Salinarimonas sp.: one gene and its partner. The protein of the gene in region 2 interacts with the protein of the main gene of each other region in a pairwise test. Links are inferred from orthologs where the notes say so. Each region holds a gene or a part of one and is shown on either strand. Other genes may lie near its edges. The genes, in order: ABL310_RS20510 and ABL310_RS10440.

Region 1 (6,855 bases), 2.2 Mb from region 2 along the record:
GCGGTGCCGAGCGTGAGGATCTTCTCCTTCAGGAAGGCCATCAGGCGCTCCTTCGTCAGGAGCGAGGGCGTGCCCTGATACAGGAATGTCTTGTTGGCCGAGCCGCCGCCCTTGGCGACGAACAGGAACTTGTAGGCGTCCTCGCCCTCGGCGTAGATCTCGATCTGCGCCGGCAGGTTCGTCTTGGTGTTCCGCTCCTCGAACATCGAGATCGGCGCGAGCTGCGAATAGCGCAGGTTCTTCTTCTCGTAGGCCCCGAGGACGCCCTCGGCGATGGCGTCCTCGTCGGACCCGTCGGTCCAGACGAGCCGGCCCTTCTTGCCCATGACCATGGCGGTGCCGGTGTCCTGGCACATCGGCAGGACGCCGCCCGCCGCGATGTTGGCGTTCTTGAGGAGGTCGTAGGCGACGAAGCGGTCGTTCGGCGTCGCCTCGGGGTCCTCGAGGATGGCGGCGAGCTGCTTCAGGTGGCCGGGGCGGAGCAGGTGGTTGATGTCCATGAAGGCCTGCTCGGCGAGCCGCCGGATCGCGTCCGGCTCGACGACGAGCACCTCGCGATCGCCCAGCCGCTCGACGCGCACGCCCTCGTCCGTCAGCTTGCGGTAGGGCGTCGCGTCGGGGCCCAGCGGGAAGAGGGCGTTCTTCGAGGCGGGAGCGGTGTCGGCCATGGGTCTCGCATCCGGGATTGGCGCGCCGGGAGAGCGCGAAGGGGCGTTGGCCGCCTCATAGAGCCTCGGCGCATGCTTTCCAACCCGGACCTTGGCCGAAGGCCGCCCCGTCAATCCACCAGCGCCTGCATCATCTTCGCGGCGCGGGCGAGCTGCTCCTCGTTCATGCGCGAGAGCGTGGCGTGGATCTTCTGGAGGAGGACGCCGCGCTCTCCCAGCGGCGCCGGCATCAGGCCGATGCCGAAGAAGGCGACGGGCTGGGCCTCGAGCGCGGCGCAGAGCTTCTCGATGGTGTCGAAGGAAGGGGCCGCGGCGCCGCGCTCCATCTTCGAGATCATGTCGGAGGAGACGTCCACGCGTTCCGCCAGCACGTTCTGCGTCAGGCCCCTGGCCTTGCGCATGTGCCGCAGATTGGCTCCGAATAGCTCCTCGAGCGACACGCGTCCCGGCTCCGTGCTGATTCGCCACCCTCGCGTGCGCGACGCTGCGGAAGAACGGAACGCGATTGCCGAACCGCCCCTTGCCGGAGTATCATTACCAACTTTTGCATTTTCGCTAGCTGGTTGCCCATCATGCTCTTCGAGATCGTCTTCTGGTTGGTCGCCCTCGCGATACCGCTCGCTGCCCTGGCATGGAGCACGTGGGAGCACGACATCCGCGCGCATATCGTCCCTCGCGCCGAGATCGAGGCCCTCGCCGACCGGCTGGAGCGCGAGTACGGCGCCGGCGCGCTGGCGGCGGCGGAGGAGAAGGAGGCCGCCGCCTTCGCCCGCGGCGCGGCGACCGAGCAGGGCGTCTGGCGGCGGGTGGCGCGCACGCTGCGGCGGCGGAAGGGGGCGTGAAAAAGAGAACGCCGCGCCCGAAGGCGCGGCGTTCGTTGCTCCGGAACCGGGATGCGGGTCAGATGCGGCCCGCGCCGGCGAACTCGGGATAGGCCTCCACGCCCACCTCGAGCTTGTCGAGGCCGGCCATCTCCTCCTCCTTCGAGACGCGCAGGCCGGAGGCGATCTTGAGCACGTACCAGACGATGGCGGAGGCGACGAAGGCGAAGGCGCCGATCGAGACCACGCCGATGAACTGGGTGACGAAGCTCGTGCCCTCGGTGGAGAGCGGAACCACCATCGTGCCCCAGATGCCGGCGAGCAGGTGGACCGGGATGGCGCCCACCACGTCGTCGATCTTCAGCTTGTCGAGGAGCGGCACCGCGAAGACCACGATCGCGCCGCCGACCGCGCCGATCACGATCGCGAGCGGGACGGAGGGATCGAGCGGACCGGCGGTGATCGAGACGAGGCCCGCGAGCGCGCCGTTGAGCGCGATGGTGAGGTCGACCTTCTTGTAGACGATCTGGCACAGGATCATCGCCGTCACCACGCCCGCCGCGGCGGCGAGGTTGGTGTTCATGAAGATCTTGGCCACCGCCGAGGCGTCGGAGATCGTGCCCATGGCGAGCTGCGAGCCGCCGTTGAAGCCGAACCAGCCGAGCCACAGGATGAAGGTGCCCAGCGTGGCGAGCGGCATCGACGAGCCCGGCAGCGGGTTCACCTTGCCGTCGGCGGTGTACTTGTCGGCGCGCGCGCCGATGATGAGCGCGCCCGCGAGCGCGGCCCAGCCGCCGACCGAGTGCACCAGCGTCGAGCCGGCGAAGTCGGAGAAGCCCATCTCGTAGAGCCAGCCGGCGCCCCACTGCCAGGAGCCGGTGATCGGGTAGATCACGCCGGTGAGCACCGCCACGAAGATGAAGAACGGCCACATCTTCGTGCGCTCGGCGATGGTGCCGGACACGATGGAGGCCGTGGTGGCGCAGAACACCATCTGGAAGAACCAGTCGGAGGCCGCGGCGTAGCCGTCGCCCGCCGCCTCGGCGTCCGGCGCCGGGATCGACTTCGGCGTGAACGAGCCGAAGAAGCCGCCGTCGACGCCGTCGTACATCAGGTTGTAGCCGACCACCCAGAACATCAGGCCGGCGATGGAGTAGAGGCCGATGTTCTTGAGGCACTGCATGGACACGTTCTTCGAGCGCACCATGCCGGCCTCGAGCATGGCGAAGCCCGCGGCCATCCACATCACGAGGAAGCCGCCGATCAGGAACAGCAGCGTGTTGAAGACGAACGCGGTGTCGCCGGCGACCGCGTATTCCACGGCCTCGGGCGCGGCGTCCTGCGCGACGGCCGACGTGGCGAGCGCCACGAGCGCGAGCGTCGAAGCGGCCGCCTTGGTCAGGATGGAAGGCTTCATTCGGAAAACTCCTCCGATAGTCTCACGGGGCGAGGGGGCGAGGCGCGCTCAGAGCGCGTCGCCGTCGGTCTCGCCGGTGCGGATCCGGACCGCCTTCTCGAGCGGCATGACGAAGATCTTGCCGTCACCGATCTGGCCGGTGCGGGCGGCGTTGGCGATCGCCTCGGTGGCGGAGGCGACGAGGTCGGCGGGCACCGCCACCTCGATCTTGATCTTGGGCAGGAAGCTCACGGCGTATTCCGCGCCGCGATAGATTTCGGTGTGTCCCTTCTGCCGGCCGTAACCCTTCACCTCGGTCACGGTCAGGCCGTGCACGCCGAGAGCGGTGAGCGCGTCGCGCACCTCCTCGAGCTTGAACGGCTTGATGACGGCCATCACGATCTTCATGGGCGAGCCCCCTTTCGATCCCGACGGGACGTGCCCGCCGGCCGGTTTGCGCGAACGGGGGCCGGGCCGCGGCCCCCTCGGTCACGGCTCGTTAAACAAGGGCCGTGCCAAGTCGCGCGACGACGGCATTGCGGGCTACGGGGAACTACGGAATCGGGTGTTGCGCGGGGGCGGCGCGGGAGCGGGCCGCCCGCGGGAGCAGGGCGCGTCCGCCGCTCGGGACGTTGCGGCGCAACACGAATCGCCGCGCCGCGCGCAACCGAGGGGATCGTGTGCCTGCGAAATGGACGCGCGCGTCGGGAGGGCGTGATGCTGCATAAACTTTGAGCAGAACGCGGGCTCCTGCGTCATCGCTGGGCACGCGCGACCTGGAGCGAACAGCGCCGACGAACTCCCCTCTGCCTCGTGGCTGGTCGAGCCTACCGCGTCCCGCACCGTTCGGGGCTAGGTGCGCGCGGCTCGGCCGCTCGTCCTTCTCCCTCGTGGAGAAGGTGCCCCCGCAGCGGGCGGATGTGGGTCGCGATGCAGCGCGAGACGTCTCGGGACGAGATCGACGTTCCCGGTTCGAGCGGCATCGAGGTCGCGATAGTTCTGCACGACCCACACCCCCGACCCCCCTCCACGAGGCAGAGGGGAGCGCGTCGGCGCCCTCCATCGGGCGCCCGTCTCCTGTCACCCCTCCTCCCGCCGCAGCCGGATCAGTCCCTCCTGCGCCACGGAGGCCACCAGCCGGCCGTCGCGCGTGAAGATCGAGCCCCGCGAGAAGCCGCGGGCGCCGGAGGAGGAGGGGCTCTCTTGGGCGTAGAGCAGCCATTCGTCGGCGCGGAAGGGGCGGTGGAGCCACAGGGCGTGGTCGAGGGAGGCGGCCTGGATCTCGCGGCGGAAGACGCTGCGGCCGTGGGGGATGAGCGAGGTGTCGAGCAGCGTCATGTCGGAGGCGTAGGCGAGCGCGCAGTCGTGGATCGCCTGCTCGTCCGGTAGGCGACCGGTGGTGCGGATCCAGACGTGGAAGCGCGCCGGCAAGGGCTCGGCGCCCGTCTCGCGCGGGAGGTAGCGCTCGAGCTCGACGGGCTTGAGCTCGATCGGCCGCTCGCGCTCGAAATAGGCGCGGGCCGCCGGGTCCATCATCGGCATGATCCGCGCGCGCATCTCGTCCTCGCCGGGCAGGTCCTCGGGCATCGGCACGTCGGGCATGGCGGCCTGATGGTCGAGCCCGTCCTCGCGGACCTGGAAGGAGGCGGACATCGAGAAGATCGCCCGCCCGTGCTGGATCGCGACGACGCGCCGCGTGGCGAAGGCGCGCCCGTCGCGTATCGGATCCACCTCGTAGACGATGGGGACCTTCGGGTCGCCGGGGAGCAGGAAATAGGCGTGCAGCGAGTGGGCCTGGCGACCCTCCACGGTGCGGCAGGCGGCGACCAGGGCCTGGCCGATCACCTGCCCGCCGAAGACGCGCTGCCAGCCGACGTTCGGGCTGCGGCCGCGGAACAGGTTCGTCTCGAGCCGCTCGAGGTCGAGGGTGGCGAGAAGCTCTTCGACGGCGCGCGCCATGTGCTAGGGTCCCGGGGAAGAGTCGCGAGGCGACGGGTCGCGCGCATGTGATCCGCCCGCGCGGGCGGGGTCAAGCGCGCCGCCGGGAGCCGGGCGACGAGAGGATCGAGGAGTTCGGGATGGCGAGAGCCGAGCGGGACGAGAGCGGATTTCGGATCGTGGTGGCGGGCGGCGGGATCGTCGGCCTGGCGCTGGCGCTCGCGACGAAGCGCGCCGCGCCGAAGGGGCTCGCGGTCACCGTGTGCGACCCCGCCCTCTCGCGCGATCCCGCAGGCGACCGGCGCGCCTATGCGGTCGCCGCCGCGAGCCGGCGCATGCTCTCGGCGCTCGACGTCTGGGCCGCGATCGCGGACGAGGCGCAGGAGATGCGCGAGATGGTGATCACCGACAGCCATCTCGCCGACCCCGTCCGGCCGGTCTTCCTGGAATTCGGCCGGGAGGAGGATCGCGAGGCGCCCGGCGAGCCCTTCGCCCACATGGTCCAGGGCGCGGCCCTCGCCCGCGCCCTGCGCGCGGCCTGCGCGGACGCGGGCGTCGAGATGCGCGAGGCGGGCGTGCGCCGCGCCACGGTCGAGCCCGACGGCGGCGCCGTCCGCGCGCGCCTGACCGACGGCGCGGAGATCCGCGCCCATCTCGTCTGCGCCGCCGACGGCAAGCGCTCGCGCCTGCGCGAGGGCGCGGGGATCGGCTGGAGCGGCTGGACCTATCCGCAATCGGGCCTCACCGCCATCGTCGGCCACGAGCGCGACCACGAGGGCCGGGCGATCCAGCATTTCCTGCCCTCGGGCCCCTTCGCCATGCTGCCGCTGACGCCCGGCGGGTCGCTCGGGCATCGCTCCGCCATCGTCTGGTCGGAGCGCAGGGAGAACGTCCCGCATATGCTCGCGCTCGACGAGGACTTCCTCCTCGAGGAGATCGAGCGCCGCTTCGGGCTGGAGCTCGGCGCGATCGCGCTGGAGACGCCGCTCGAGGCCTTCCCGCTCGAGTTCGGCATCGCCCGCGCCTTCGTGGCGGAGCGCCTCGCGCTCCTGGGCGACGCGGCGCACGTGGTGCACCCCATCGCCGGCCAGGGGCTCAATCTCGGCCTGAAGGACGCGGCCGTGCTGGCGGAGCGCGTCGTCGAGGCGGCGCGGCTCGGCATGGATCCCGGCGGGGCGGACGTGCTGGAGGACTACCAGCGCGCCCGCCGGACCGACACGGTCGCCATGGGCGTCGCCACCGACGCGTTGAACCGCCTGTTCTCGAACGATCTCCCCCCGATCCGCATGGCCCGCGATCTCGGGCTCGGCCTCGTCGACCGCATGCCCGGCCTCAAGCGCTTCTTCATGCGCGAGGCCGCCGGCGTGCCGCGGGAGGGCGGCCCGCGTCTGCTGCGCGGCGAGGCGATCTGATCCCGGTTCACTCCCCCGTCCGGATCGCGTCCGCGTCCCCGGCGAGATCCGTGCGCACCAGCGCCGCGACGAGGCGGGGGAAGTCCGCCTTGGAGACGCGCGTCGCCAGCGCCGGCGCGTCCTGCGGCAAGCCCAGCGCCGCGGCGGCGCTCGCCGCGCGCTTGTCGAGGAAGGGGTGGAGCTCGTCCCAGGCGGCCTGCGCCTCGCGGAAGAAGATGTCGACGCCGACCTCGCCGATACCCTTGAACTCCTTCAGGCGCTTGCGCTCCTCGTCGGGATCGCGCCCCGCCGCCTCGCGCAGGCGGCGCAGGTCGCCATGGTATCTCTCCTCGATCATCGCCACGTCCTCGCCCAGCATGCGGGCGGTGCTCTCGTCGTAGCGGGCGTAGCCCGAGCGGTTGAGCACGCGCACGCGCTCTTCCCACGTCGTGTCCTTCATCTTTCCGGGCGTGCGCCAGCCGGCGTCGGAGAGGCCGCGCGCGGCCTGAAGCGCGAGATCGGCGCTGATCCGCGCCGAGAACAGGATCGAGGCGACGAGCCAGCGGAACAGCGCGGACGGCGTGCCGCGCTCGATGTCGATGCCGAGCTCGTCGCAGTAGGTGCGCCCGTGGCGCTGCATC
Region 2 (7,091 bases):
GCCGGTCGATCAGGTCGCTCGCGGCGGTGAGCCCGTCGTGCTGGCGGCGCAGCTCCGACGTCATGGCGTTGAAGGTCTGGCCGAGGAAGGCGAGGTCGCCTTCCGTCCGGCGCACCGGTACCTGGACGTAGAAGTTCCCTTCCGCCACCTGCTGCGTCGCGCGGATGAGCCGACGGATGGGAGCGACCAGCCGGTCGGCGGAGCCGAGCCCGAACCAGATCGCCGCGAGCAGGATGATCAACGTGATCACCGCGAGCATGGAGGCGAAGGCGATCTGGATGCCCGAGGAGAGCTGGGCGAGGAGGTTGTAGTAGTTCATGCCCGCTTCCGCTTCCGCCGGGAAGTCGAGGGCGCGCCGGTCGACGAAGCGCGTGACGAAGAGGATGCGGCCGTCGTGCTCCTGAAGCTTGAGGATCGAGCGCAGCACCGAATCCTCGCGCGGCACGAGGCACAGCGCGTCCTCCTCGTCGGCGTCCGCGAGGTCGCGCGGGCCCGGCACCTCGAGGCCCGGGATCGGGACGTTGACGATCTCCTCGACGACGCGCCCGTCCGGCTCCACCACCATGGCGACCGGAAAGCCGAGGAAGGTCGCGCGCGAGCGCATGAACTCGCGAAACAGGTTCGGATCGGCGTCGTAGAGCACCTTGGCGCGGTCGAGATCCGCGGCCATGAGCGTCGTCTCGCGCGCGAGCGTCCGGCACTGCAGCTCGCGGTATTCGTGGGCGATCTCCACCGTGTTCTGCAGGAGCGTGCCGACCCAGCCCGAAAACCAGGGCTCGAGCCCACGCGCCAGCGTGATCGAGGCGACGACGGCGACCACGACGACGGGGACCGTCGCGATCCCGCTGAAGAGGGCGACGAAGCGCAGATGCAGACGCGCGCCGGCCGCGCCGGCCCGGCGCGCCCGGACCAGCCGCTTCGCCTGCACGGCCATGATCGCGCCGAGCGCGAGGATGAAGCCGAGATTCACCGCGAGCGCGTTGACCGTGACCGATTCGGTCGGCTCGATCGGCGTGAGGCCGGACAGGATCAGGAAGGACGCCAGCGCCGAGACGAGCGCGGCCACGACCACGACGAGGCCGACCCAGCCCGGCCCCGTGGCGGCGATCTCGTCGTCCGCGCTCGTCTTGCCCCGCATCTGTTTCACGTCGGCCTCGCCGCGGGGCCCCCGCCCCGATTCGCCCGTTTGCGCTGATGCGTTCACACAACAGTGTGGCGAAACTAATACACTGCCGACGGGGAAGCGAAAGGGGGGCGTGGCGAGCCGCCGCCGTCAGCGGCTCGTGCGGATCACCGGCAGGTCGAGGTCGCGGACCTTCTTGCGCAAGGTGTTGCGATTGAGGCCGAGGAGCTCGGCGGCGCGGATCTGGTTGCCGCGGGTGGCGGTGAGCGCGGCGGCGATGAGCGGCCCCTCCACCTCGCGCAGGATGCGGTGATAGAGCCCCGGCGGCGGCAGCGTATCGCGGAAGTTCGAGAAATAGCGGGTGAGGTGGCGCTCCACCGACCCGGAGAGCGTCTCCGGCGCCTCCGCGCCGTCGCCCCCCGCGGCCACGGGCGACTCGATCGGGCGCACGTCGAGCTCGCCCTCGATGATCGGCGCGGTGATCGTGTCCTGCGGATAGAGCGCGGCGAGGCGGCGGATCAGGTTCTCGAGCTCGCGCACGTTCCCCGGCCAGCGGTAGCGCTTGAGACGGTCCATCGCCTCGGAATCCATCTGCTTGCGGGCGAGGCCTTCCTTCTCGATCTGGGCGAAGAAGTGCCTGGCGAGGTCGGGAATGTCCTCGACGCGCTCGCGCAGCGGCGGCAGGCGCAGGGGCACGACGTTGAGGCGGAAGAACAGGTCCTCGCGGAAGAGCCCCTGCTGGATCGAGATGCGCAGGTCCTTGTTGGTGGCGGCGACGATGCGCACGTTGGTCTTGATCGGCGTGCGCCCGCCCACCGTCGTGTACTCGCCCTGCTGGAGCACGCGCAGGAGCCGCGTCTGCGCCTCCATCGGCATGTCGCCGATCTCGTCGAGGAAGAGCGTGCCCCCCTCGGCCTGCTCGAAGCGCCCGGCCGAGCGGGCGGTGGCGCCGGTGAAGGCGCCCTTCTCGTGGCCGAAGAGCTCCGATTCGATCAGGTCCCGCGGGATCGCCGCCATGTTGACCGCGACGAAGGGGCCGGAGCGGCGCTTGCCGTAATCGTGCAGCGCGCGGGCGACGAGCTCCTTGCCGGTGCCGCTCTCGCCCGTGATCATCACGGTGAGGTCGGTCGGCATCAGCCGCGCCAGCGCCCGGTAGATCTCCTGCATGGCCGGCGAGCGGCCCACCAGCGGGATGTCCTCCCCCTCCCCGTCGGCCGAGGAGACGGGCCCGCGCGGACGCGAGAGCGCGCGGCCGACGACGGCCACGAGCTCCTTCAGGTCGAAGGGCTTGGGCAGGTACTCGTAGGCGCCGCGCTCGGAGGCCTTGATCGCGGTCATGAACGTGTTCTGGGCGCTCATGACGATGATCGGCAATTCCGGCCGCAGCCGCTTGATCCGCGGCAGCAGGTCGAAGGCGTTCTCGTCGGGCATCACCACGTCGGTGATGATGATGTCGCCGTCCCCCTGCGCCACCCAGCGCCACAGCGTCGCCGCGTTGGAGGTGGAGCGCACCTCGTAGCCGGCCCGGGACAGCGCCTGGTTCAGCACGGTGCGGATGGCGGCGTCGTCGTCGGCGAGGAGGATGTGTCCGCTGGGCATGGATCGCACTCTCGGGGATGGGTCGTTAACGCGTCACGAGCCGCGCCCGTCCTCGGCGGCGTGCATCGGCAGGAGCATGCGGAACGTGGTCTTGCGCGGCGCGGGATCGCACTCGACGATCCCGCCGTGGTCGCCCACGATCTTGGCCACCAATGCAAGTCCGAGGCCAGAGCCGTTGGCCTTGGTGGTCACGAACGGGTCGAACAGGTCGGAGACGAGCTCCTGGGGAATGCCCGGCCCATTGTCGCGCACCGCGATCTCGATGGGGAGCGAGACGCGCTCCGCCGAGCCCGGCACGGCGAGGCGCACGCCGGTGCGGAAGGCGGTCGAGAGCACGATCTCGCCCTCGAGCGCGTCCGGGCCGATGGCCTCGGCCGCGTTCTTCACGAGATTGAGCACCACCTGGATGAGCTGGTCGCGGTTGGCGAGCACATGCGGGATCGAGGGGTCGTAGCTCTCGATGATCCGCAAATGGCGCGCGAAGCTCATCTGCGCGAGGCGCTTCACGTGGTCGAGCACGCTGTGCACGTTGACCGGCGCACGCTCGACGGGGCGCTGGTCCCCGAACAACTCGACGCGCTCGACGAGCTTCACGATTCGGTCCGCCTCGTCGCAGATGAGGCGCGTGAGCAGCCGGTCGTCGTCGGCGGCGGATTGCTCGAGCAGCTGCGCCGCGCCGCGGATCCCGGAGAGCGGGTTCTTGATCTCGTGGGCCAGCATGGCGCCGAGCGCGGTCACCGAGCGCGCCGCGGTGCGGTGGGTGAGCTGGCGGTTCATCTTGTCGGCGATGGTGCGCTCCTGGATCATCAGCACCACGACCTCGGGCGCTTCCGCCATCGGCGAGGCGAACACGTCGACGATGCGCTCGAGGCCGAGCCGCGGGCCGCCGATGTCGACCCGGTACTCGCTGACCGAGACGCCGCGGCGGCGCACCTCCTCGATCAGGCTCAGGACCGGCGACCCGAAGGGGATGAAATCGCTCAGCTTCTGGCGCTGGAGGACGCGCTGGCTCGCCTCCAGGAAGGCTTCCGCCGCCGCGTTGACGGCGAGGATGACTTGATCCGGGCCGACGGTGAGGACCGGCAGCGGCAGGGCGTTCATCACCGCCTCGGACGTGGGGGTTCTCATGCGGCGTCTCGGAGGGGATGGGCGTAGGTGGCCTCGATCAGGCGGACGACCTCGGCGGGGTCCTCGCTCGTGACGAGACGGGACCGGAGCGGATCGGGCAGCGCGAAGCCGTCCGTGCGGGCGTGATCGGCGAAGGCGGCGAGGTGCTTGCGGGCGTGGCGCACGGCCATGGCGCGGCCGTAGAGGGCGAGGAGCCCCTGGTAATGGGCGCGCATGGCGGCGACCTTCTCCGCCGGCGCGGGCTCCTCCGCGGGCAGGCCCGCGAGGGCCGCGCCGATCGTGGCGACGAGCCAGGGCCGGCCGAGCGCGGCGCGGCCCACCATCACGGCGTCGGCGCCGGAACGGGCGAGGCAGGCGCGCGCGTTGTCCAGGCTCGCGACGTCGCCGTTGGCGACCAGCGGCAGGCGCGTCGCCTCGCGCACGGGCCGGATCGCATCCCAATCGGCGACGCCCTTGTAGAATTGCCGGCGCGTGCGGCCGTGAACGGTGATCGCCCGCGCGCCCGCGGCCTCCGCCCGGCGGGCGAGCTCCGGGGCGTTCATCGAGGCCTCGTCCCAGCCGAGCCGCATCTTGACGGTCACCGGCACGGCCACCGCGGCGACGGTGGCCTCGATCAGCGTGGTCGCGTGGTCGAGGTCGCGCATCAGCGCCGAGCCCGCCCAGCCGCCGGTGACGCGCTTGGCCGGGCAGCCCATGTTGATGTCGACGATACCCGCCCCGTTCGCCTCGGCGAGGCGCGCGGCCTCCGCCATCCAGCGCGCGTCGCAGCCGGCGAGCTGGACCACGTGGGGCGAGACGCCCTCCCCTTCGGCGCGCAGCCGCGTCTCCTCGTCGCCGTTCACGAAGTCGTCCGAGGCGACCATCTCGGAGACGACGAGGCCCGCGCCGAAGCCGGCCGCGATCCGGCGCAGGTGCACGTCGGTGACACCGGACATGGGCGCGAGCACGGCGCGACGGGGGATCGGCACGGGACCGATACGCCAGGCGGCGGCATTCGCGGGAGAGATCGAAGCGGGGCTCATGGTCGGGCGACTCGTCATTCTGCTCAACAATTAGACAAGCCCGCCAAATTGGCAAGCCTGGGCATGCGCGATCGGACGGGACGGCGCCGATTGCCTCTCGCGGCGGCATTCTCTATCACCGCGATCGTGACAGCCGATCGAGGAAACCGCGTGTCCCAGAGGCCCCGCATCGCCGCCCTGATCGTCGCCGCGGGTCGCGGCTCGCGCGCCGGAGCGGGCGATCCGAAGCAGTACCGGCTCGTCGGCGGCGAGAGCGTGCTCGGCCGGGTGCTCGCGCTCTTCGGCGCGCATGAGACGATCGACCGCATCCTGACGGTGACGCACGCCGACGATTCGGACTTCTACGCCCGAATCGTCGCCGGGCTCGCTCCCGCGGCGCGGGCGAAGCTCGTCGCGCCGGCGCAGGGCGGCGCGACGCGGCAGATCTCGGTGGCGAACGGCCTCGCCCGCCTGGCCGAGGTCGGGGCGCCGGACATCGTCCTCGTCCACGACGCGGCGCGCCCCTTCCTGACGCCGGCCCTGATCGACCGCGCGATCGCCGCCGCCCGCGAGACCGGCGCGGCGATCCCCGGCGTCGCCGTGGTCGATACGATCAAGCGCGTCGACGAGAGCGGACGCGTCGTCGAGACGCCGCCGCGCGCCAGCCTGCGCGCCGTGCAGACGCCCCAGGCCTTCGCCTTCGCGGCGCTGCGGGACGCGCACGAGGCGGCGCGGGCGGCGGGGCGCGACGACTTCACCGACGACGGCGCGCTGATGGAATGGGCGCACCACCCCGTTCACGTCTTCGACGGCGAGCCGGGCAACCTGAAGCTCACCCGGCCGGAGGATTTCGCCGCCGGGACCGGCACGGAGAGCGGCATGATCACGCGCATGGGCACGGGCTTCGACGTCCACGCCTTCACGCAAGGCGACCACGTCTGGCTGGGCGGCGTGCGCATCGCCCACGAGCGGGGCGTGCTCGCCCATTCGGACGGAGACGTCGCGCTGCACGCCCTGACCGACGCCCTGCTCGGCGCTCTCGCGGAGGGCGACATCGGCACCCATTTCCCGCCCTCCGATCCCCGCTGGAAGAGCGCCTCCTCCGACCGGTTTCTCGCTTTCGCCGCCGAGCGCGTGCGCGCCCGCGGCGGCGTGATCGACCTCCTCGACGTGACGATCCTGGCGGAAGCGCCGAAGGTCGGCGCGCATCGCGAGGCCATGCGCGAGGCGATCGCGCGCGCCGCCGACGTTCCGGTCTCGCGCGTCTCGATCAAGGCCACGACGACGGAGAAGCTCGGCTTCACCGGCCGCCAGGAGGGGCTCGCGGCGCAGGCGGCGGCGACCATACGGCTTCCGGAGGACGCGGCGTGATCTTTCCCGACGAGATGCGCGATCGCGCCACCGCGCTGCTCGACGCCTACAAGACCGCGGGGCTGACGATCGCGACCGCCGAAAGCTGCACGGGCGGGCTGATCGCAGGGCTGCTCACCGATATCCCGGGCTCGTCCTCGGTGGTGGAGCGCGGCTTCGTGACCTATTCCAACGAGGCGAAGAGCGAATGCCTCGGCGTGTCGGCCGACACCCTCCTCGCGCACGGCGCCGTGAGCGAGGCGACGGCGCGCGCCATGGCCGAGGGTGCGCTCGCGGCCTCGCGCGCCGACGTCGCGGTGTCCGTCACGGGGATCGCCGGACCCGGCGGCGGCTCGGCCGAGAAGCCGGTGGGCCTCGTCCACCTCGCCTGCGCGAGGCGCGGCGGCGAGACGCGTCACCGCGTCGTGCGCTACGGCGACCTCGGCCGCTCCATGGTGCGCCTGCGCACGGTGGCCGATGCGCTCGACCTGCTCGAGGACGCGTTGCCCGGAAGCTGACCGGCGACCGGCGGCGGGCGACCGGCAGGGCCGACCGAGCGGCCTCACGCAGCGGCCTCAGGCCGTCGCGGCCGACGCGCCCGCTCCGGATGCCCCGGCCGCGCGCTCCGCCCTGGAGCGCGCGCCGCGATCAGGCCTCGCCCTCGTCGAGATCCTCCGCCGTCGGCGTCGCCTCGTCCAGGATGCGATCGGCGAGCACGCCGGAATTCTGGCGGATGGCGGTCTCGATGCGCTGGGCGACGTCGGGATTGTCCTTCAGGAAGGTCTTGGCGTTCTCCCGGCCCTGACCGAGCCGCTGGCTGTCGTAGGAGAACCAGGCGCCGGACTTCTCGACGATGCCGCCCTTCACCCCGAGATCGAGCAGCTCGCCGA

What was found.
Region 1: the proteins of ABL310_RS10440 (region 2) and ABL310_RS20510 interact in binary tests that used the Escherichia coli proteins (3 or more experiments, as listed by UniProt). The link is inferred for Salinarimonas sp. from one-to-one orthologs.

What each region holds. Positions count from the first base shown.
Region 1 is NZ_CP157794.1:4,434,172-4,441,026, reverse strand. What follows is about bases 1,625-4,387. They hold ABL310_RS20510 (P-II family nitrogen regulator), read right to left. Parts: upstream 3,294-4,387; coding sequence 2,955-3,293; downstream 1,625-2,954. Other genes in these bases: tesB (acyl-CoA thioesterase II), read right to left, coding at 3,966-4,387; ABL310_RS20515 (ammonium transporter), read right to left, coding at 1,625-2,906. In the rest of the region: ABL310_RS20530 (fumarate hydratase), read right to left, coding at 1-668; ABL310_RS20525 (helix-turn-helix transcriptional regulator), read right to left, coding at 779-1,333; ABL310_RS20520 (hypothetical protein), read left to right, coding at 1,241-1,510; more of ABL310_RS20515, read right to left, coding at 1,569-1,624; more of tesB, read right to left, coding at 4,388-4,844; ABL310_RS20500 (FAD-dependent monooxygenase), read left to right, coding at 4,964-6,235; ABL310_RS20495 (hypothetical protein), read right to left, coding at 6,243-6,855. UniProt on the Escherichia coli protein: Involved in the regulation of nitrogen metabolism. Regulates the activity of its targets by protein-protein interaction in response to the nitrogen status of the cell.
Region 2 is NZ_CP157794.1:2,252,352-2,259,442, reverse strand. Bases 1,804-4,802 are described here. They hold ABL310_RS10440 (ATP-binding protein), read right to left. Parts: upstream 3,851-4,802; coding sequence 2,756-3,850; downstream 1,804-2,755. Other genes in these bases: dusB (tRNA dihydrouridine synthase DusB), read right to left, coding at 3,847-4,802; ntrC (nitrogen regulation protein NR(I)), read right to left, coding at 1,804-2,722. Also shown: ABL310_RS10450 (PAS domain-containing sensor histidine kinase), read right to left, coding at 1-1,138; more of ntrC, read right to left, coding at 1,274-1,803; more of dusB, read right to left, coding at 4,803-4,872; ABL310_RS10430 (bifunctional 2-C-methyl-D-erythritol 4-phosphate cytidylyltransferase/2-C-methyl-D-erythritol 2,4-cyclodiphosphate synthase), read left to right, coding at 5,023-6,222; ABL310_RS10425 (nicotinamide-nucleotide amidohydrolase family protein), read left to right, coding at 6,237-6,719; recombinase RecA, read right to left, coding at 6,850-7,091.